4 regions of the Bacillus sp. PK6-013 genome follow, and region 4 is predicted to be linked to each of the others. Evidence: riboswitches for the same ligand, from Rfam matches in the RefSeq annotation. Region 4 holds a riboswitch; each other region holds the start of a gene.
What was found. Region 4 has a riboswitch for S-adenosylmethionine ahead of metN (methionine ABC transporter ATP-binding protein MetN). Riboswitches for the same ligand answer to the same signal wherever they lie in the genome.

Region 1 (4,896 bases), 2.1 Mb from region 4:
ATAGTCATGTCCATCCTGTGCGATGATCACATGATATTTGTAAAGCGGCGAGAAGGATGACGGCAAATAGACGAGAAGCTCCATTTCCTCGCCGAGCTCTTCCGAAAAAAGCTTCTTCTCCTGAATGACTCCTGTTTTCATAGCCAAGATGAATTCCTCCAGAAATAATGTTTGTGAACGTTTCCATTCATTTTAACACGAAATTCTCTTGTGAAAGAAGCGAAAAGGGCTGCCGAACTGTTCGGCAGCCGTGATTTTTTATGTCCGTTTTTTTTCGTACCAGGGCGTTGACGGTCTATCCGGAGGGTATCCGCAGCGTTCGCGGTACATTTTTCTTTCCTCTGTGAAATCCCACCAGCTTTTAGCGCTTTCGGGATCGTTGGCGTAATGGACGATGCATCGCAGCGCATCTTCTGCACAAGGATCTTCCCAGTAGCCTTTCAGTTTTTCGAGGCGGATGATCAAATCCGCACCTGATTCATGCTTGATGTCGCCAAGGGAATAGTAGCCCAGGTCAACGGCGCACTGCGCCATTTTCGGCCCGATGGAAGGAGCGGTTTGAAACTGGGCGAGCGCCTTGATGTATGCGGCGCGCTCCAAAGACGAACCGAGCGTATGTGCAAGGACGGACAGATCCATATATGCCGTGTTTTTTATTTTTACCTTGGCTGTCCTTAAGTTTGACCGTTCTTTTTTTGTCAGAGGCAGCTTCATATGAACACCTTTTAAAGATACAGATCGAACATGTTGACGTCATAGCCGAGCTGTTTTAAATAATTAAACAGCTGGGCCCTGTGATGGAAGACGTGGGTGAGCGTTTCCGTCAGCCAGCGGCTTTGGGTCATCCCTTCATCAAGGTAAAACGGCTTTGTTTTTTTCGTCAAAAATTCCTCGTCGGAGAGGGAAGTCATATACGTTTGAAAAGCGGCGAATCCTTTCTGCATAGCTTCAGCCATTTGGTCAGCCGACTGCAATGCACTATACTTCTTTTCAATTCGGGAGATGGCGGCCTCTTCCTTTTCCTGCATGATAGCCATGTCGGCTTCTGGGATGGCCGTCAGATGGCTTGCCAGTTCTTTCAGGCTTCGCATGCGGTCGGCGGGCCGGTAAGACCAGTCAGATTCCTTCACTTTTTTCAGAAGATGACACGTGGAGCGGATGCCCGTCTCCATCTCGTGGAACAAATCGCTCCGCAGGGCTTGAACTTGCTTCATTTGCTTCATCCTTTACATTTTGCTTTATTCTAAAAGTATCACCTAATCCTGACAGGCTTTGTCACGATTCTTAAAAAAAGTCAGTCGTACCTTGCTAAAATGTCAGCAGCCTTCCGTTTCAGCTGAAGCTTGATTTCTGCGGGTTCTTTGACAGTTGCCTCAGTGCCGAGGTTCCACAAAAGTTCCCCGAAATACTCAAGTTCTGGTCTGGGGAGGTTTGCATCGATCGCCCCCGTTCCGTCATCCCGCATGGTGAGGATCTTGAATAAGTCCACATCAGCCGCAGCCCGCCTGGCTCCTCTGCGTGTCAGTTCCGCTTGCAGCCGCACCGGTTCAGGGCACTCGCTCTCCGAATGTTTGATCCAGCTGAGAACCGATGGATAGGGAAGCTGGCGGGCCAGCGGGCTGGCCGCTTTTTCCGCCCGAAGGATGCGGTCGGCGCGGAACAGTCTGAACGCCTGCCTTTTAAAGCAATAGGCCGGACAGTACCAGAAGCCGTTCCAGCTGAACAAGCCGATGGGCTGGATGGATCTCTCCGCGCAATCGTCTGTTCCGTCATAAACGACCGTCAAAACGGATTGATTGATGGCTGCATCAAGAAGCGTTTCTAAATGTTCGGCGGCTTTTGGACGATGCGGATTCCAGAACACGATTCTGTCTTTCATCGCATCAATCCGCTCCTGTGTTTCCACGGGAAGGTGGCGGTAGAACTTTTTTAAAACCATCCGCGTTTCCGCATCAAAGGGAAGCGATCCGAAAAACTGCAGAGATTGATACGCGAAAAACATAGCCGCCGCCTCTGATTGTGTAAAAAAGAGCGGCGGAAGCACAGGTTCATTCAGCAAATAATAGCCTCCGTTCGCGCCTGTTTCAGAATAGATCGGGACGCCGAGCGCGCTCAGCTCGTCCAGATCGCGGAGAATCGTGCGGTAGGAAACCCCGAATTCTGCTGCGAGCTCCCCGGCCGTAAATTTTCGTTTTGTATGAACGGTCATCATCAATTCGATTAATCGCTCTGTTTTTGGCATCTGATTCCTCCGGTTCCGTCGTTTGGTTTCATCATACCATGTTCAATATGAGGAAAGATTTAAAAATGACCCTTGAAAAATGTCTTGACTTAGGTTAAAGTAAAGAACAATCAGAAAATTGAAGAGATTCTTATCACGAGAGGTGGAGGGACTGGCCCTTTGAAACCTCAGCAACCGGTCTGCACTGACGATGTCAGTGTACCAAGGTGCTAAATCCAGCAAGCAGATGCTTGGAAGATAAGAAGAAGCGCATAATCCCCCTTCTTCTTATGAAGAAGGGGTTTTTTATTTTTAAAAGGATGGTGTCATATGACTGAACATGTACAAACAACGCTGGCGCAAATCGGCAACCGCAGTGATGAAATAACGGGAACTGTCAATCCTCCCGTTTATTTCTCTTCTGCGTACAGGCACAAAGGGATCGGGGAATCCACAGGGTTTGATTACATTCGCACAAAAAATCCGACAAGACAGCTTGTTGAAGATGCAATCGCGAAACTCGAAGGGGGAACGCGCGGCTTTGCGTTCAGTTCCGGTATGGCTGCCATTCAGACGATCATGGCTCTGTTTCAAAGCGGGGATGAGCTCATCGTTTCGTCCGATTTATATGGGGGAACGTACCGCCTTTTTGAAAACGAATGGAAGAAATACGGACTTCGCTTTTTCTACGACGATTTTTCAGACGAAGACTGTATCAAGTCGAAAATCACGAACAATACAAAGGCACTGTTTGTAGAAACGCCGACAAATCCGCTCATGCAGGAAGCTGATATTCAAAAAATCGCGCAAATCGCTAAAGAGCACGACTTGCTGCTCATTGTTGACAATACGTTCTATACACCGGTTCTGCAAAAGCCGACTGAGCTCGGCGCTGATCTTGTCATTCACAGCGCGACGAAGTATTTGGGCGGTCATAACGATCTTTTGGCGGGGCTTGTCGTTGCAAAAGGCGAAGAGCTGTCTGAGGAAATGTTCCAGCACCAAAACGCCATCGGCGCGGTTTTATCGCCGTTCGATTCATGGCTCTTAATGAGAGGGATGAAGACGCTCGCTCTCAGGATGAGACAGCATCAGGAAAACGCGCGGGAACTTGCGGCCTTTTTGGAAGAGCAGGAGGAAATTGCCGATGTTCTTTATCCGGGAAAAGGCGGCATGCTGTCATTCCGCGTTCAAAAAGAAGAATGGGTTAATCCGTTGCTGAAAAATCTCAAGACGATCTGTTTCGCCGAAAGCCTCGGCGGAGTCGAAAGCTTCATCACCTATCCGGCGACACAGACCCATATGGATATCCCGGAAGACATCCGAATTGCAAACGGCGTCTGCAACAGACTTCTGCGCTTTTCAGTCGGAATCGAACACGTCTCCGATTTAAAGCAGGATCTAAAAGCTGCGCTGGAAAAAGTAAAAGGGGAGGCGGTTCCGCATGAGTCATGAAAACTGGACGCTTGAAACAAGGCTTGTTCATAACCAAAATAAAACGGACGGAGCAACCGGAGCCGTCAGCGTGCCGATCCAGCACGCCTCAACCTTTCATCAAGGTTCTTTTGACAAATTCGGCGAATATGACTACAGCCGGTCAGGAACACCGACAAGAACGTCGCTTGAAGACACGATAGCCGAGCTTGAGGGAGGGACGAGGGGATTTGCTTTTTCATCCGGAATGGCCGCGATTTCCACCGCCTTTCTGCTTTTGTCAAAGGGCGATCACGTGCTTGTCACAAAAGATGTGTACGGCGGCACTTACCGGATGATTACGGAAGTGCTGAGCCGCTTCGGGATTGAACATACTTTCGTCGATATGACGGATTTAAATGAAATTGCTTTAAACATAAAGGAAAATACAAAAGTCATCTACCTTGAAACACCGTCAAATCCGACGCTCGGCATTACGGATATCAGAGGCGTCGTCAAGCTTGCCAAGGCGCACGGCTGTCTGACGTTTCTTGACAACACGTTTATGACCCCGGCGCTGCAGCGGCCGCTCGAGCTCGGCGTCGATGTTGTGCTACACAGCGCGACGAAGTTTTTAAGCGGACACAGCGACGTATTATCAGGACTTGCCGTTGTGAAAGACAAAAAGCTCGGGGAAGAACTTTATAAGCTGCAAAATTCGTTCGGCGCTGTTCTCGGCGTCCAAGACTGCTGGCTTGTGCTGAGAGGGCTGAAAACACTGCAGGTCCGGCTTGAAAAAGCATCTCGAACAGCTCAGCAGCTCGCTGAATTTTTTGAAAAGCATCCGGCCGTCAAACAAGTGTATTATCCGGGACTGTCTTCGCATCCGGGTGCGTCAGTTCACAGGCACCAGTCATATGGCGCCGGCGCCGTCCTTTCGTTCGAGCTGGAGAATGCAGAAGCCGTGAAAAAGATTGTGGAACGCGTCTCTCTTCCGGTCTTTGCCGTCAGTCTCGGCGCTGTGGAGTCGATCCTTTCCTATCCGGCAAAAATGTCACACGCCGCTATGCCGAAAGAAGAGCGGGAAAAACGGGGGATTACCGACGGCCTTCTGCGGCTGAGCGTCGGTGTGGAACATGCCGATGATTTGCAGGCCGATTTTGCCCGTGCATTGGAAGCCGTATCCGGAGCGTTCGCCCGATCATAAAAGAAGCCGCAGACTCTTCAGGGAATCTGCGGCTTTTTTTGCGTTTAAACCAGGG
Region 2 (4,896 bases), 2.1 Mb from region 4:
TTGTTTCTTCGTGGATTTTGATGAGCTGCTCCTCTGAATAGACAGGCTGGGAAATGAAATAGTCTGCGCCGCAGGCGATTTTTTTCTCAAGCCGTTTCACCGCTTTGTCAATGTGTCTGACATTCGGATTGAAGGCGGCCGCCACTGAGAAATTTGTTTTCTTGCCGAGCGGTTTACCTGAATATGACAAGCCTTCGTTAAACTGTTTGATCAGGCTGATCAAATCGAACGATGTCAGATCATAGACGGAAGTCGCTCCCGGAAAGTCGCCGATTTTCGACGGATCGCCGGTAATCGCCAGCACGTCTGACAGCCCCAGTGTATCGAGCCCCATTAGATGGGACTGCAGGCCGATCAGGTTGCGGTCTCTGCATGTAATATGGATCAGCGACCTCATATCGAGGCGCTGTTTTAAGAGCGCGCCGCAGGCGACATTGCTGATCCTCGGTGTGGCAAGCGAGTTGTCCGCCAATGTCAGTGCATCGATTCCGGCTGATTTAAGCTCTTTAGCGGCGTGCAAAAATTTCTCAAAGTTTAATTGTTTTGGAGGATCGAGTTCGACGATAATGGACCGTTTTTGCTTGGCCAGATCGTCGAGAACGGGCTCTGTCCTTTCGTTTTGAACAGCAAGCGCCGCTTTCTTTCTGATTTTCACGTGCTTTTCGGTGACTGGAGGAAGCCCTTTGACTGCCTCAGCCATCGCCCTGATGTGGTTCGGCGTGGTTCCGCAGCAGCCGCCGATGATCCGTGCGCCTTGATTGCGGAATTCCTCCGCGCTTTCCCTGAAATATTCATCATCTGTCTCATAAACAAGCCTGCCTTCGACAAGGGACGGGAGGCTGCTGTTGGGATAGACGGAAAGATAGGCGTCTTCTAAAAGCGGGACTTCTTCAAGCGCTCTGATCATATGATAAGGGCCGAGGCGGCAGTTGATGCCAACGACTTCTGCGCCGAGGGATGCCAGCTGCTTCAGACCGTCCGCAAGCGGGGTTCCGTCCTGAAGAACGCCCTCTTCGTGCATTGAGACATTCAAAATGATCGGCAGCTCTGTTTCCTTTCTGGCAATCTTTAAAACTTCGCGCGCTTCTTCTAAATCATAATAGGTTTCGAGCAGAAGTCCGTCCGGCTGCTCATTTAACAGAAGATAGAGCTGTTCGCGGAAGCTTCTTTTAATGTCCTCGAGAGAATACGAGTTTTTGTTGAACGTCCGGATTCCGCCGAGCGTACCGAGAACATAAGCAGAACCGGCGGCGGAGCGGGCGAGACGGACCGCTTTTTCGTTGATTTGTTTTGTTTCGTCTTCGAGCCCGTATCTGGACAGCTTGATGAAGTTTGCGCCGTACGTGTTCGTTTGAATGATATCGGCGCCGGCCTGTACATACGCTTCGTGGACGCGTCTCACTTCTTCGGGCTTGGAGATGTTCAGTTCCTCAAAACACCTGTCGATCCCGTAGGAATACAGAAGTGTGCCCATTGCGCCGTCCGCGATTAACGTTTTGCTTTTTATATCCTCCAAAAAACCCATCGTTTTCCCCCTTAAGCATTTTTGATAAACAAAAAAGTCTTCTGTGAAGCAGAAGACTTTTCATCGACATTGTCCGTCTTCTTATCTTCCAAGCAGACTGCTTGCTGGATTTAGCACCTTGGTCATGAATATTCATTCACCGGTTGCTGAGGCTTCATCGGGCCAGTCCCTCTGCCTCTCTTGATAAGAACAGCTATTTAGTTTCTATTGATTACTTTTACTCAATTTACCGAAAATCGGGAGAATAATCAACAGTAAATTAAGAATTTATCGAAAATTTATAAATTGGACATCAATCGGCAGGTCGGCTTCCCTCACCATCGCGATGATTTGCTGAAGGTCGTCTTTATTTTTTCCGGTTACGCGGACTTGATCATCCTGCACTTGCGATTTAACTTTCAGACCCGATTTTTTTATCAGGTTATTGATTTTTTTCGCGTTTTCTTTGTCGATGCCCTGAACTAGTTTTCCGCGCTGTCTGACCGTGCCGCCTGAAGCGTTCTCAAGCTTTGAGTATTCGATGTTTTTCGTCGGGACGTTCCGCTTGATCAGTTTGCCGACAAGCACGTCTTTCAGCTGGTTCATTTTAAATTCGTCGTCCGATACGAGAACGAGCTCGTCTCCTTCGAGTGTGATGCTGCTTTTTGACCCTTTGAAATCATAGCGTGTGCCGATTTCTTTGAGAGCGGTCTGAATTGCGTTTTGAACTTCAGGCAGTTCAACCTTTGAGACGATATCAAATGAGCTTTCTTTCGCCATGTGAAAACCTCCATCCATTTTACTTATGAGTCAATTATAGTAGAATAAGGTGAAACTTCCAATATCGAGCGGTTTGCCTGGCCGCGATCCGGCAATAATTTTAACATTGGAGGAATAATAAGAAAAAGAAAAACAGGCGGATAAGAAAGGAAGAAACAGTATGAAACCAGGACAGCAGCTAACATTGAAAATAGATCATAAAGCCGATTACGGTTACTTTTTGACGGACGGCGAAACGGCGGTCCTTCTGCATCAGAGCGAGATCACGGAGGATATTGAAGACAGAGAAGAGGTCGATGTCTTTTTATATGTCGATCATGAAGATCGCTTAGCGGCTACGATGAGAAAGCCGATGATCAGCGCTGAACAGTACGGCTGGGTGGAAGTCGTTGATGCCGTCAGCGGCATGGGGGTTTTCGTCGATGTCGGGCTCTCGAAGGACGCCCTCGTTGCGACAGAGCATCTCCCGCCGTATGAATCAGTATGGCCGCAAAAAGGGGACAGGCTGTACTGTATGCTGAAAATCACGGGGCACGGAAGGATGTTTGCCAAACCGGCGCCGGAGGATAAGATCAGCGAGCTGTTTAGTGAAGCTTCACCCGGTCTGATGAATAAAGAGCTCACCGGAACGATCTACCGCTTGATCGCATCAGGCTCTTTTATGATTTCCGAAACCGGCATCAGAGGCTTTATCCATTCTTCTGAGCGAAAGGAAGAGCCGAGGCTTGGGGAAAAGCTGACCGCAAGGGTGATCAAAGTAAAAGAAGACGGTTCTGTTAATCTGTCGCTTCTGCCAAGAAAGCAGGATGCCTTGTCGGTTGATGCAGAACAAATTTTGACTTATATGAGAACGAGAAACGGCGCGATGCCGTTCTGGGATAAAAGCGACCCTGAGGATATCAAAGAGCGCTTCAACATGAGCAAAGCAGCATTTAAAAGGGCGCTCGGCTATCTGATGAAACAGGATAAAATCTATCAGGAAGAGGGCTGGACATACGAGAAAAAATAAATATGAGGCGGCGTCCGATGAGGACGCCGCCGGTTTTTTACAAGTGATCAGGCTTCTTTGATTCCTGGTGTTTACCGGCTTGTCTGTTCTTTTCAGCGAGCCGGTTTTTCTGCTGGTTGACGGCGTTGTTGTCAACTGGCTTTTTATCATCATCTTTCATGAGGAAGCACCTCCTGTCAAAATGTCGCTTTTAGCTTGCACACTGCCGGCGAAACTATGTACTCTCCCAACCGCGATGTTTTTTGCCGGGAAGTTTATGCCTCCTTGTACCGCCAGCATACACATATCATAAGACCCAAAAAAAGGAGACTTGGTATGAAACATTGCTGCTCAGTTTACATTCAAAGTGTTTCGGCAGGAGGAGTCGTCAATTTTGGCGGTGCGTTCAAAATTTGTCCGATCACAATGGAAAAAGTGGTCGAGGGGTCTGGAGGTCCTGATGTCGCGACAGCGGCTGCCGGTTTTCTTGATGGAGCGCTTACACCGGCCGCCGCTGAAGGAACAGTCACCGAAGACAGCTGACGAAGAAGGCCTGCTTTTATCAAGCAGGCCTCAGCGTGTCGACAAACCCTCGCATTCGTTGTCAGGCCTGCGCGTCGGTGCTCACGAATTGCAACATTCGCTCCGCTCCGATGCTCGGCCTTCCTAAACTGCAAGGGTTTTCAATCACGCTGATAGGATGACAAAATCCCAAAACTAAGAGCCGTTTTGGGATTTTGTCAACAATCTAAGGCCTGCTTTTATCAAGCAGGCCTCTGTTTTACCTTATCTTTTGTCTTTCCCCGGAAAAAAGACCGCCAATGTTCCGGGGCCGGAATGGGCGCCGACCGCTGAACCGACCATGTTGACGACGATTTCCCCCGGCTGAAATTCGGCTTCGATCATCCGTTTGACCTCTTCGGCCGTCTCTTCGTCATCTCCGTGGCTGATGCCGACCGTCTGTCCGCTCAAATCGACGCTTCTTTCTTTCATCAATTCGATCATCCGTTTGAGCAGCTTCTTTTTGCCCCGGATTTTTTCCAAGGGGACAAGCTTGCCGTCTTCAACATGCAGGAGCGGTTTAATATTCAGCAAACCGCCGACAAAAGCCGATGCTTTGCTGATTCTTCCGCCTCTTGCCAAATAAGTCAGGTCATCTACGGTAAAAATATGTTCAAGATGTTCGCAAAAGTCCTTTACAGACGATTCAATTTCTTGTATTGTATTGCCGTTAGTTGCGAGTTTAAGGGCGTGCTTAACCGCGAGCCCATAGCCTAATGAAGCGCATTTTGAGTCGATGATCCGCAGATCGAAATCAGGGAACTCTTCCTTGACTTCGTTTGCTGCCATCACAGCCGTCTGGTATGTTCCGGAAAGCTCTGAAGAAAAGGCGATATAGAGAGCGGGTTTGTTTTCGCCGGCCAGCTCGCTGAATGCATTCTTGAACCGCATCATGGACGGCTGGGACGTTTTCGGCGCTTTGCCTTCGCGCATCGCTTCATAAACGTCCAGAGGCTGAATCGTCAGAAGGTCATCGTACTCTTTTTCATCAAGCAGCACCTTTAACGGAATAAATGAGATGTGATGTTCATCATAAAAAGATTTCGGCAAATCTGCCGCACTG
Region 3 (4,896 bases), 680 kb from region 4:
CCGAAGAGTACAAACGGGATGAGCCAGCTTGCCTGTCCGGAAAGCTCGGATTGGAATAGTCTGAGAGGGCCGGGGTTTCCTGTGCCAAACATGCCGCTCGTGCCGCCACCGGGACCTCCGCCGCCGCTTTGAACATCACCCTGCTGGCCGTCCGGTCCGCCTGAAGGCATCTCGCCCCCGCTCGGCGGAGCCATTTGTCCATTTGTCGAGTCTGAGTTGTTTTCGGTATCGCCGCTTTGCTGCTGCGGCATTTCCTGCTGCTGGTTCTTTTGATTTTGATCAGATGAGGAGGTTCCGCCCCCGCCAGCACCGTTTTGGCCTGTGAGACGCTGGATGCCGTTGTAGCCAAACGCCAGCTCAAGGACAGAGTTGGTCTGGCTGCTTCCAATATAAGGGCGCGAACTCTCCGGCTGACTATCGACGACTACCGCCCAGGAAACGGAAACGCCTGCCAGAACGATCAAGGCTGTGATAAGAGACACAATTTTTTTGCGAATCGTCGTTTTTGCTGCAATCATGTAAAACAGCAGGAATGCCGGTAATACCATGTATGCTTGCAGCATTTTGACGTTAAAGCCGACGCCGACCATACAGAATGCGCCGAGCAGCCAGCCGATTTTTCCTTTCCGGACTGCTTTAAACAACATCCAGGTTGCAATCATCAAACAAAGGGTGAGAATGCTGTCGACGTTGTTTGTATGGCTGACCGCAACGGCAATCGGCGTACACGCCATAATAAGAGCTGAAATTCTGGCCGCCGTTTTGCCAAAAGTAGGTTTTACAATAAAGTACAACAGTGCTACGGAAATCACTTCGGCAATCGCTTCAGGAAGAACGACGCTCCAGCCGTGCACGCCGAACACAAGTGCAAAAAGTGTCTGAATCCAGAGTGCAACCGGCGGTTTATCAACTGTTACAAAGCCTGCTGGATCAAATGATGCGTAAAAAAAGTTATGAAAACTTTGGGTCATACTTTCAACGGCCGCCGTATAGTAGGCGTTGTCTGTGTCACTATTCCAGATGCCGTACAAGTTTAAAGCTGCAGATAATACAAGAATGAAGACCAGGAATATATCGATTTTCCTTTTCTTAATCATTGTTCGATCACCTCACTAAAGAGCATTATAGAAGCCAAATATGATCAAACTATGAACAAATCAAGAAGGAATTTTAAATTGTATAGAGGGGCAAAAAAAGAGACATGCCGTCAGGAGGCATGTCTCAAATATGAGGTGTTATTTCCATACGTCTTCTGCGATCTCGACGACATGACGCAGTTTTTCCCATTGCTGCTCTTCTGTCAGGAGATTGCCTTCTTCTGTGGAGGCAAAGCCGCACTGCGGGCTTAGGCACAATTGGTTCAGGTCGACGAAGCGAGCTGCTTCGTCGATGCGCCGCTTAATATCATCCGGGTTTTCAAGCTCTCCGAATTTTGATGTGATCAGGCCGAGGACGATCTGCAAGTCTTTCCGTTTGACATAGCGAAGCGGTTCGAAGCCGCCGGAGCGCTCGTCATCAAATTCAAGGAAAAGTCCGTCTAAATTGAGTCCGTCGAAAATCGTTTCTGCAGCCGCATCGTAGCCGCCTTCCGCCACCCATGTTGACTGGAAGTTGCCGCGGCAGATGTGCATGGTGACCGTCAAATCGTCCGGGCGTCCTTCAACTGCTTCATTAATCGTGTTGGCGAAGGACTGGCGCAGTTCATCAGGCTGGCGGCCGAAGGCTTTGATCTGCTCATGTCCTTTGTCTGAGAAAAATACCGACCAGGCCGTGTCATCCAGTTGCAAATAGCGGCAGCCGGCATCGTAAAATGCGCGGATCGCTTTTTTGTAAGCCTGCGCGACATCGTGATGGAACTCATCCAGATCCTCGTACGGGCTTTCTCCAAGTTTTCCTCTGAAAAACAGCATATTCGGGCTCGGAATCGTCATTTTCGGCGTATGTGTGCCCGCAATATCATGAAGAAATTTATAATCTTCCAGCATCGGATGGTTTGTAAAATCGACTTTGCTTGTTACTTTGATTCCGCGCGGCTTCGTTTCAACATTATGAAATTGAATGCCCTTGTCCGCTGTATATCCTTCTACGCCGTCAAGCCCTTCAAGAAAATCGAAATGCCACCATGACCTGCGGAATTCCCCGTCAGTAACGGCTTTAAGGCCAATTTCTTTTTGCTTTTCGACAATGCGCTTGATCTCTTCGTTTTCGACTTCGCGCAGTTGTTCAGCGCTAATTTCACCGTTCGCTTTTTGAATACGCGCTTTTTTTACGGGCGCAGACCTTAAAAGACTCCCCACCTGATCAGCTCTGTACGGTCCGATTTTTTTCCCAGGCGTTTGCTTCAGTACATCGGTTGATTGTGTCATGCTTCATCCCTCTTTCTTTATAGACATAAAAAAGCTCTTCCCGATAAGGAAGAGCTTGATATATTCAATCTCCTCCTTATCTTCAAGAGCACGTACATGCTCTTAAGGATTTAGCACCATTCTGTCATAGACAGCGGTTGCCGGGTTTCACAGGGCCAGTCCCTCCACCACTCTTGATAAGGAAAACCTTTTTATGCAATTTTTTAATAGTTTTAATATTAATACTTTTTATAAAAATGTCAATGGGTTTAAAAAAACTATTTGGTTTTTCATTTTCTTCTTCTGCGGTTAAACCGGAGGGCGTATCGAATCAGCGTGTGAATTTTTTGTCAAGACAGTCGTTCAAATGGTCAACAAGGTGCTGAACGAACAGGGTGAATTAGAATATTTTTCAATTTTTATCTCCGAAAATAGAAACTTTCTCGCGAGTTCACCGGTCTATCATGTGTACCTGATTTCAAAATGGGTATGATAAACAATGACAGATTAAGGAGGGTTCTTATGAACAAAAAAACAGTGTTTAAAGCGTTAGGTATGCTGATGACAGGGGTATTGTTTTTTGCGCTGTACGGTGCGGCCGCACTTCCTTCTGCACACGCGGCAAATGAAAAAAAGCCGACGGTCACGAGCCATACTTACAAAAACATTAAGGCTTTGAAATACCCGCAGGTTGCAAATGTAAGCACCAAATCTCTCCAAAATAGGATCAACAAAGATTTTAAACGTTATATTGAGCAGTCCTACAAAGATTATGTAAAAAACAAGAAAGACGGCCAACAGCACGGTTACCAAACAGATTATCAAACGTCCTTTGAAGTGAAATACCGGACCGGCCAAAAGCTGAGCATTCTGACAAGTAATTACGTCTACTCCGGCGGAGCGCACGGAAATACGGCAGTCCGCTCTTTCAACTATGACCTTGCCTCTAAAAAGCGGGTGTATTTATCAGATATCTTAAATACAAAATCGAAAATGGATAAGACAAAAACATACATTTACGACTATATTCAAAAACACAGCGACATTTTCTTCCCGGATGTGAAGAAGAAAGACATCGTCCTTGGTAAAAACACGGCTTTTTATTACACAAAAGACGGCATTGCGATCGTCTTCCAGCAATACGATGTCGCTCCTTATGCTGCCGGAAATCCGGTCGTTGCCGTTCCGAAAACGGTGTATCAATAAATAACAGCCCCTGTTTCGCAGGGGTTTTTGTTTTGAGGGAAGAAGGAATGGGGAGGTTATGGAAGCCTTTTCATGAAGTGGCAGCTGACGGGCATGATTCAGCCCGCAGTCCGTTCGCAGATTTTTTCTAAATCGAATAGCTCGCAGACATAGAACATGCACTGCCGGCCGCTGATAATCTGATATTTTTTAAAAGCATATGTCCGGTCTGCTGAAACAGGTACAAGTTGTGTGAAATGTTTTCCCAGGCAGTCGCCCGTACTGAAAATTTCACGCCTTGACTCCAGTTCTGCAATGATTTTCCCGATGGGAAGCCTTTCTGCCTGCAAATCTTGTTTGATGGCGGGCGGCAGTAAGTTTGTTTTAACATAGACATAATTATAAGATAAATAATCATCGCCTGTTTTCAAAGAGGAAGTTCTAAACAAGATGTCATCATCGCGTTGAAACAGCCTCGCTTCTTCAGGTGACAGCTTGTCATAATCAATATTATTTTGCTGAAAAACTTCGATTTCGGCTTTGCCACCGATCAGCGTTTCAATCGCTTTGGTTGTTGAACCATCGGTTTTGGTTAACATGTCTTTTACAATAGCAACTAGAGTTTCAGGAAAAAAGTGGCTTACGCTCAATGAAAGGCACCCCCGTACCAAAATTAGAATTTTTTGAAAACTTGTCTTTAAATTTATCATGTGGAGATGCGTTTGTCTAGAAAAATAAGTTAAATTTTAGGTTAGTAATGTAAATTTTATATTTTTAACAATTGGATAGATCAGGATATGTATGGAAAAAGGAGACGTCAATGTCTCCTTTTTTTGTGCGATTCATTTAAGTCGTCTCTCCTTCTAAAAGCTGTACGGGCAAATAGGTTTCCAGCTGTAAATCATCGAATTCGCCTTCGATGGCTTTGGACAAAATCTCGATGGCCGTCTTGGAAATGAGTTCAATCGGCTGCTGGATGGTTGTCAATTCCGGGAGGATGGACTGAACGGCTTCCGTTCCGTCGTAGCCGATCACCTTTAATTGCCCGGGAATGTCTTTTCCGCGTTTTTTTGCTTCGGTGATGACTGTAGCGGCCATGAGGTCATCGCTGGCAAAAATGCCGTCAGCTGCAGGCTGTTCATCAAACAGTTTTGAGATGATTTCCCGGTAATTTTGATGAAAGGGAACCTCATATGTAATCGGCTGCCTTCCGTGTTGTCGCATCACATCTTCATATGCTTTTCGTCTAAGATTTGCCGGTGTTTTCAGCTCAATTGGTCCGTTGAGATGGATGATGTGCCGGCAGCCTTTTGCAATTAACAGTTCTGTCGCTTTTCTTCCTCCGTCATAGTTATTGGAGCCGATG
Region 4 (4,896 bases):
TCCTGTTCAAGATACGGGACGTGCTGGAAGTAGTTCGCATCGAGATCTTTCGTTGCAAGCGCCTTGTTGATCAGTTTGTAGTCCGTGAAATTTTTGATTTTAAGCTCATAGCCTTTTTCTTTCAAAAGCGGCTTTGCTTCTTCAAGGATTTCAGCGTGAGGCGTCGGCGTCGCTCCGACTGTGATGACTTTGCTGTCTTTATCCCCTTCGCTGCTGGAAGATCCGCAAGCGGCTAAAACGCCTGCAAAAATGATGAATAAAGCTGTTAATAAACCTTTTTTCATGTTGATGTCCTCCCTAACGTTTGTCTAATTTATTTGTTATAAAATCCCCGATAAACTGGATGATAAACACAATAGCTAAGATGAAAATAGTGGCGATGAGTATAATATCGGGATTGTTCATCTGAAAACCGTTTACATAGGCAAGGTTCCCGAGTCCGCCTGAACCGATTGCTCCGGCCATCGCCGTCGAACCGATCAGTGCAATCGCCGTAACCGTAATGCCAGAGATCAAGGCCGGCATCGATTCGGGCAGGAGCACTTTAAATATGATCGTCGATGTTTTGGCTCCCATCGATTTTGCCGCTTCAATCACGCCCTTATCAACTTCGCGCAAAGCGATTTCAACCAGGCGGGCATAGAACGGAGCGGATGCGATAATCAAAGCCGGAAGTGCGGCGTTCGGCCCCAAGATCGTGTTCATTAAAAACTTTGTGAAACCAAGCAGCAAAATAATCAATATAATAAAAGGAATAGACCTGAACACATTGACGATTGCCGAGATTACACCGTTCACGACTCGATTCTGCCAAATGTTTCCTTTTGAAGTCAGATACAGCAGCATACCGAGAATCACTCCGATGATAAAAGCAAACAATAGGGAAATTCCTGTCATATATATCGTTTCATACGTAGCTTCCCACAGCTGCTCCATATCTACGTTTGGAAACAGTTTTTCAAACATTCGTGATCACCTCTGCTTCTACTTGACGGCTCTTGATGAAATCGACCACATCATTGACCTCGTTTTCATATCCGTCGACATGAATGAACAATGAACCGTATGCGCCGTCCTGAGTTTGCGAGATTTTGCCTTGAAGGATGTTGACTTCAACATCGAACTTCCGAATGATCTGTGTGATCAGCGGCGATTCGGCCGCTTCACCGACGAAGGTGAGCTTGATCGTCCGCCCGGATGTCGTTTCTTCGAGGAAATGCTTCAGCGTTTCCTGTGTTTCCACCGGTTCTGTTACCTGCTGAACAAAGCGCTTTGTCATTTCTTCCTGCGGCTTGAGGAATACGTTCAGCACATCGCCTTCTTCCACGACCTTTCCGTTTTCCATGACGGCCACTCTGTGGCAGATTTTCCTGATGACATGCATTTCATGAGTAATCAGGACAATGGTCAGTCCGAGCCTTTCATTGATATCGGACAGAAGACCCAGGATCGAGTCAGTCGTCTGTGGATCAAGCGCTGATGTCGCTTCATCGCATAAGAGAACTTTCGGATTGTTTGCGAGCGCCCGAGCGATGCCGACGCGCTGCTTTTGGCCTCCGCTAAGCTGTGAAGGGTAGGCATTTTCCTTGCCTTCAAGTCCGACAAGCTTTATCAGTTCAGCGACTCTTTTCAGACGTTTTGCTTTGCTGACACCGGCGATCTCCAGCGGAAACGCAATATTGTCGCGGACCGTTCTTGACCACAATAGGTTGAAGTGCTGGAAAATCATGCTGATTTCCTGCCTTGCATTCCTCAGCTTCTTCCCTTTGATCTCACTGATTGTTCTGCCGGCTACTTCAACCGTGCCTGAAGTCGGCTGTTCAAGTCCGTTCAAAAGACGGATCAAGGAGCTTTTTCCAGCTCCGCTATATCCAATAATTCCGAAGATTTCACCTTTTTTAATCGTAAGGGTGACATCCTGGACAGCATTGACATCTCCATGCTTTGACCGATAAATCTTTGAAACATTTTGAAGATTTATCAAAAGCCATCACCTGCTTTCTTGCTCAATTCTCATAGTTGTCTAAATCCCTGATCAAACAATGAAAAAAGCCTTTCTGCACACATGAGCAGAAAGGCTTTTGAATAGTCTGGGCCTTTCTCTCATCTTTCAAAGCATAACGCTTCGTGTGAATTGGCACCATTTCAACACGTGTTGATGGTTGCCGGGTTTCATAGGGCACTTCCCTCCACCTCTCTGGATAAGAGAATCATATATTTATTTTTTGATTATTATGATCGGAATTCTTAAAGTAGGATATCATGCGAAAAAATAGTTGTCAACTATTTTTCGTAAGACAATCGGCCTACGGCGAAAAGAGACGAACGTAAACGCTCGTCTCTGTCCGACTTTTACACGGAATGTGCCGATTTTTCAAATTTTTAAAATGTCTCTGAATAAAGATCGCTGTTTTTAAAAAAGCCGTCCGTCAGCCATAAAATCGCTTCAAGCTTCAATAAAGCTCTGAATGAGCCTTTTACTTGAACAGTGCCGCGCTGTACGAGATGCTGCAATGAAATATCGCCGTGAAGAAGGTCAATAATCTCGCTTTGCTCTCCAAAAAAGGTCAAATGAGCTTTCTCTGCAAGAGAAGATTTTTCCATTTCCCCTTTTTCGTTGATCGCTAACGTAAAAGCTTCTTTCTCGCCTTGAAACGTAATCAGCAAAGCCGTTGTCGATAATAGAGGTTTTAAAAAAAGAGCCTTGTCCTCTCTTTCTATCAATCCCATTTTCTCCAACTGTATAACCTCCTGTAAATTGGTCATACTTACAGATTCTCTGTCTGCCGCAGGAGTTCCTTTAGGAATTGCTCGACAAGTTTTTGCTGGTTATTTCCCGAGAAATATGTCAAAACCGCCCTTAATCCACAACATTTTGTTTAATCGTATCGTATAAGTAGGAAACGGAGTGAAAAGCGTATTCTTTTTTGACGACTTGCCCGTTTTTGTAAAGGATAAAGCATGGAACGCTTTCTATTTCCTGCTGCTTGGCAAATGCCGGGGAATAATTGAGATTGTTTTTATAAAAAGGAATGTCCTTTATCATTTCATCAACGACTTCCAGCATTCTTCCGGCCAGCTGACACGTTCCGCAGAACGGCGTGTATACATATAGAAGACAGGTCTCATGTTCAAGCCGTTTTAGCTCTTTTTCTTGGAGTTCTTGCATCTGTTGAACCGCACCTCAATACGTTTTATAATAAATATTTTGTATGTACCCGGATGTTTGAACGAATTAATATTTCTGCAACATGCTGACTCGGGGCGGAAGCGACTTCTTTGTATACCCTATCGATGTATAGATGCGAAGCTTGGGGGAGCTCCCTCGTCAGCTGCCGGCGGAGCTTTTCCCCTGATTCATCGGCATCCACCAGGATATAAACGTCTTTATCAAACAGCGTTTCGGCGAATTCATCGAGTTTTGCCTGGCTGATCGTTCCGTTTGTGCAAATGATATCCACGGGCTCTTCGATGACATGCTTCACTTTTTGCTTATCTGATTTCCCTTCGACGATCATGACTTTTTCATTTTCCGGCATATGGATCACCTTTAAAGATTTACTTGTAAAAAAAGGCAGTGAATGTTCACCGCCTGACTTGATTAACACCAGCCTTGGTGGTCATCACAGTCTACATATTTAGCATCCGGACCGCTTACGGTATCCGCCGTTTTGTAAAATCTCTCATCTTGGAATGAATATCCAGATTTCAACTCGTATTGATCCTTTCCGGTCATTCGGCCGATCAGCTCATTCTCATGGTACAGCTGCATTCCGCCGTTTTTTAATCGGCTTTCCACATGTTCTGTAATATCAATACGTTCTTTTTTCAGCGTCAATTTGGACACCCCCTCTTGATATAGAGTATCCAAACGACACATGGCTATCCTGAATAATCCTTAGTCTTCTTTTATCATGTCCTCATATTGCTCGGCTGTCATCAGATTTTCGATTTCAGAAGCATCGGACGGCTCGACGATAATCATCCAAGCCTTTTCATACGGAGACTCGTTGACGAATTCAGGGCTGTCTTCCAGATCTTCGTTCACTTCGACCACTTTTCCGTTGATCGGGGCATACAGCTCAGAAACGGTCTTTACGGATTCAACGCTGCCAAAAGGCTCGTCCGCTTTGATTTCGTCTCCCACTTCAGGAAGCTCGACAAATACGATGTCTCCAAGTTCGGATTGGGCGAAGTCTGTAATGCCGATTCTGACTTTATCTCCTTCTGTTTTCACCCATTCGTGTTCTTCTGAATAACGCAACTCTTTCGGTGTGCTCATGCTAACCCCTCCATAAAGTGTTTTAATCGATCCTACATTGAAGATATCATATTTTGATGGGTTATAACCAGTATGTCTTAAACTGATCTTCTTTAAAACCGACCGTTACTTTACTGCCGTCTGTCGCAATCGGGCGTTTGATCAGCATACCGTCCGAAGCCAGCAGTTCCAGCTGCTCATCTTCAGACATGTTTTGCAGCTTGTCTTTTAAGCCGAGTTCACGGTATTTTTGTCCGCTCGTGTTGAAAAACTTCTTCAATTCAAGCCCGCTTTTCTCGTAGAGCTCTTTCAGTTTTTCCTTGCTTGGCGGCTCTTCTGCGATATGTATCCCATTGATTTCTTTGCCATGGTCTTCAAGCCATTTTTTCGCTTTGCGGCATGTCCCGCATTTCGGATACCAGTAAAAATCCAAAGCCATACATACACACCCCTCTCATTTAATCGAGGTAATTTTAACACAGATCGAATGAAAAACCTAAAACCGTGCTCCATTCTATAACAGCTAAAAACCCCGCCTAAGCAGGGCTTTTCGTTTAAACGATATATTTCTCAGCTTCAAAGACTCCCTTGGCTGCCTGGCGCTTTTTCTCAATGACATTGACAGGCGTAAAGCG

Region 1: linked by a shared signal. The riboswitch ahead of M1E03_RS14905 (methionine biosynthesis PLP-dependent protein) and the one ahead of metN (methionine ABC transporter ATP-binding protein MetN) in region 4 are both predicted to bind S-adenosylmethionine.
Region 2: linked by a shared signal. The riboswitch ahead of M1E03_RS15415 (bifunctional homocysteine S-methyltransferase/methylenetetrahydrofolate reductase) and the one ahead of metN (methionine ABC transporter ATP-binding protein MetN) in region 4 are both predicted to bind S-adenosylmethionine.
Region 3: linked by a shared signal. The riboswitch ahead of M1E03_RS00930 (5-methyltetrahydropteroyltriglutamate--homocysteine S-methyltransferase) and the one ahead of metN (methionine ABC transporter ATP-binding protein MetN) in region 4 are both predicted to bind S-adenosylmethionine.

Annotation. Positions count from the first base shown of each region.
Region 1 covers NZ_CP096417.1:2,942,978-2,947,873, reverse strand. The annotation lists gene M1E03_RS14925 (esterase family protein) at 1-147, opposite strand, end outside; gene M1E03_RS14920 (helix-hairpin-helix domain-containing protein) at 259-714, opposite strand; gene M1E03_RS14915 (DinB family protein) at 726-1,214, opposite strand; gene M1E03_RS14910 (helix-turn-helix transcriptional regulator) at 1,295-2,242, opposite strand; SAM riboswitch class I at 2,370-2,486, shown strand; gene M1E03_RS14905 (methionine biosynthesis PLP-dependent protein) at 2,552-3,676, shown strand; gene metC (cystathionine beta-lyase) at 3,666-4,841, shown strand; gene M1E03_RS14895 (DUF819 family protein) at 4,886-4,896, opposite strand, start outside.
Region 2 covers NZ_CP096417.1:3,030,483-3,035,378, reverse strand. The annotation lists gene M1E03_RS15415 (bifunctional homocysteine S-methyltransferase/methylenetetrahydrofolate reductase) at 1-1,525, opposite strand, end outside; SAM riboswitch class I at 1,604-1,715, opposite strand; gene M1E03_RS15410 (YajQ family cyclic di-GMP-binding protein) at 1,793-2,284, opposite strand; partial or broken gene M1E03_RS15405 (CvfB family protein) at 2,425-3,293, shown strand; gene M1E03_RS15400 (DUF3941 domain-containing protein) at 3,331-3,453, opposite strand; gene M1E03_RS15395 (spore germination protein) at 3,609-3,815, shown strand; gene M1E03_RS15390 (DegV family protein) at 4,059-4,896, opposite strand, start outside.
Region 3 covers NZ_CP096417.1:191,931-196,826, forward strand. The annotation lists gene M1E03_RS00925 (glycosyltransferase family 39 protein) at 1-1,097, opposite strand, end outside; gene M1E03_RS00930 (5-methyltetrahydropteroyltriglutamate--homocysteine S-methyltransferase) at 1,236-2,366, opposite strand; SAM riboswitch class I at 2,440-2,549, opposite strand; gene M1E03_RS00935 (DUF3298 and DUF4163 domain-containing protein) at 2,868-3,551, shown strand; gene M1E03_RS00940 (chorismate--pyruvate lyase family protein) at 3,650-4,180, opposite strand; gene M1E03_RS00945 (LacI family DNA-binding transcriptional regulator) at 4,377-4,896, opposite strand, start outside.
Region 4 covers NZ_CP096417.1:867,307-872,202, reverse strand. The annotation lists gene metQ (methionine ABC transporter substrate-binding lipoprotein MetQ) at 1-284, opposite strand, end outside; gene M1E03_RS04310 (methionine ABC transporter permease) at 298-966, opposite strand; gene metN (methionine ABC transporter ATP-binding protein MetN) at 959-1,984, opposite strand; SAM riboswitch class I at 2,101-2,208, opposite strand; gene M1E03_RS04300 (SCP2 sterol-binding domain-containing protein) at 2,383-2,739, opposite strand; gene M1E03_RS04295 (thioredoxin family protein) at 2,861-3,169, opposite strand; gene M1E03_RS04290 (toprim domain-containing protein) at 3,195-3,539, opposite strand; gene M1E03_RS04285 (YusG family protein) at 3,602-3,838, opposite strand; gene gcvH (glycine cleavage system protein GcvH) at 3,899-4,282, opposite strand; gene M1E03_RS04275 (arsenate reductase family protein) at 4,344-4,700, opposite strand; gene M1E03_RS04270 (acyl-CoA dehydrogenase family protein) at 4,816-4,896, opposite strand, start outside.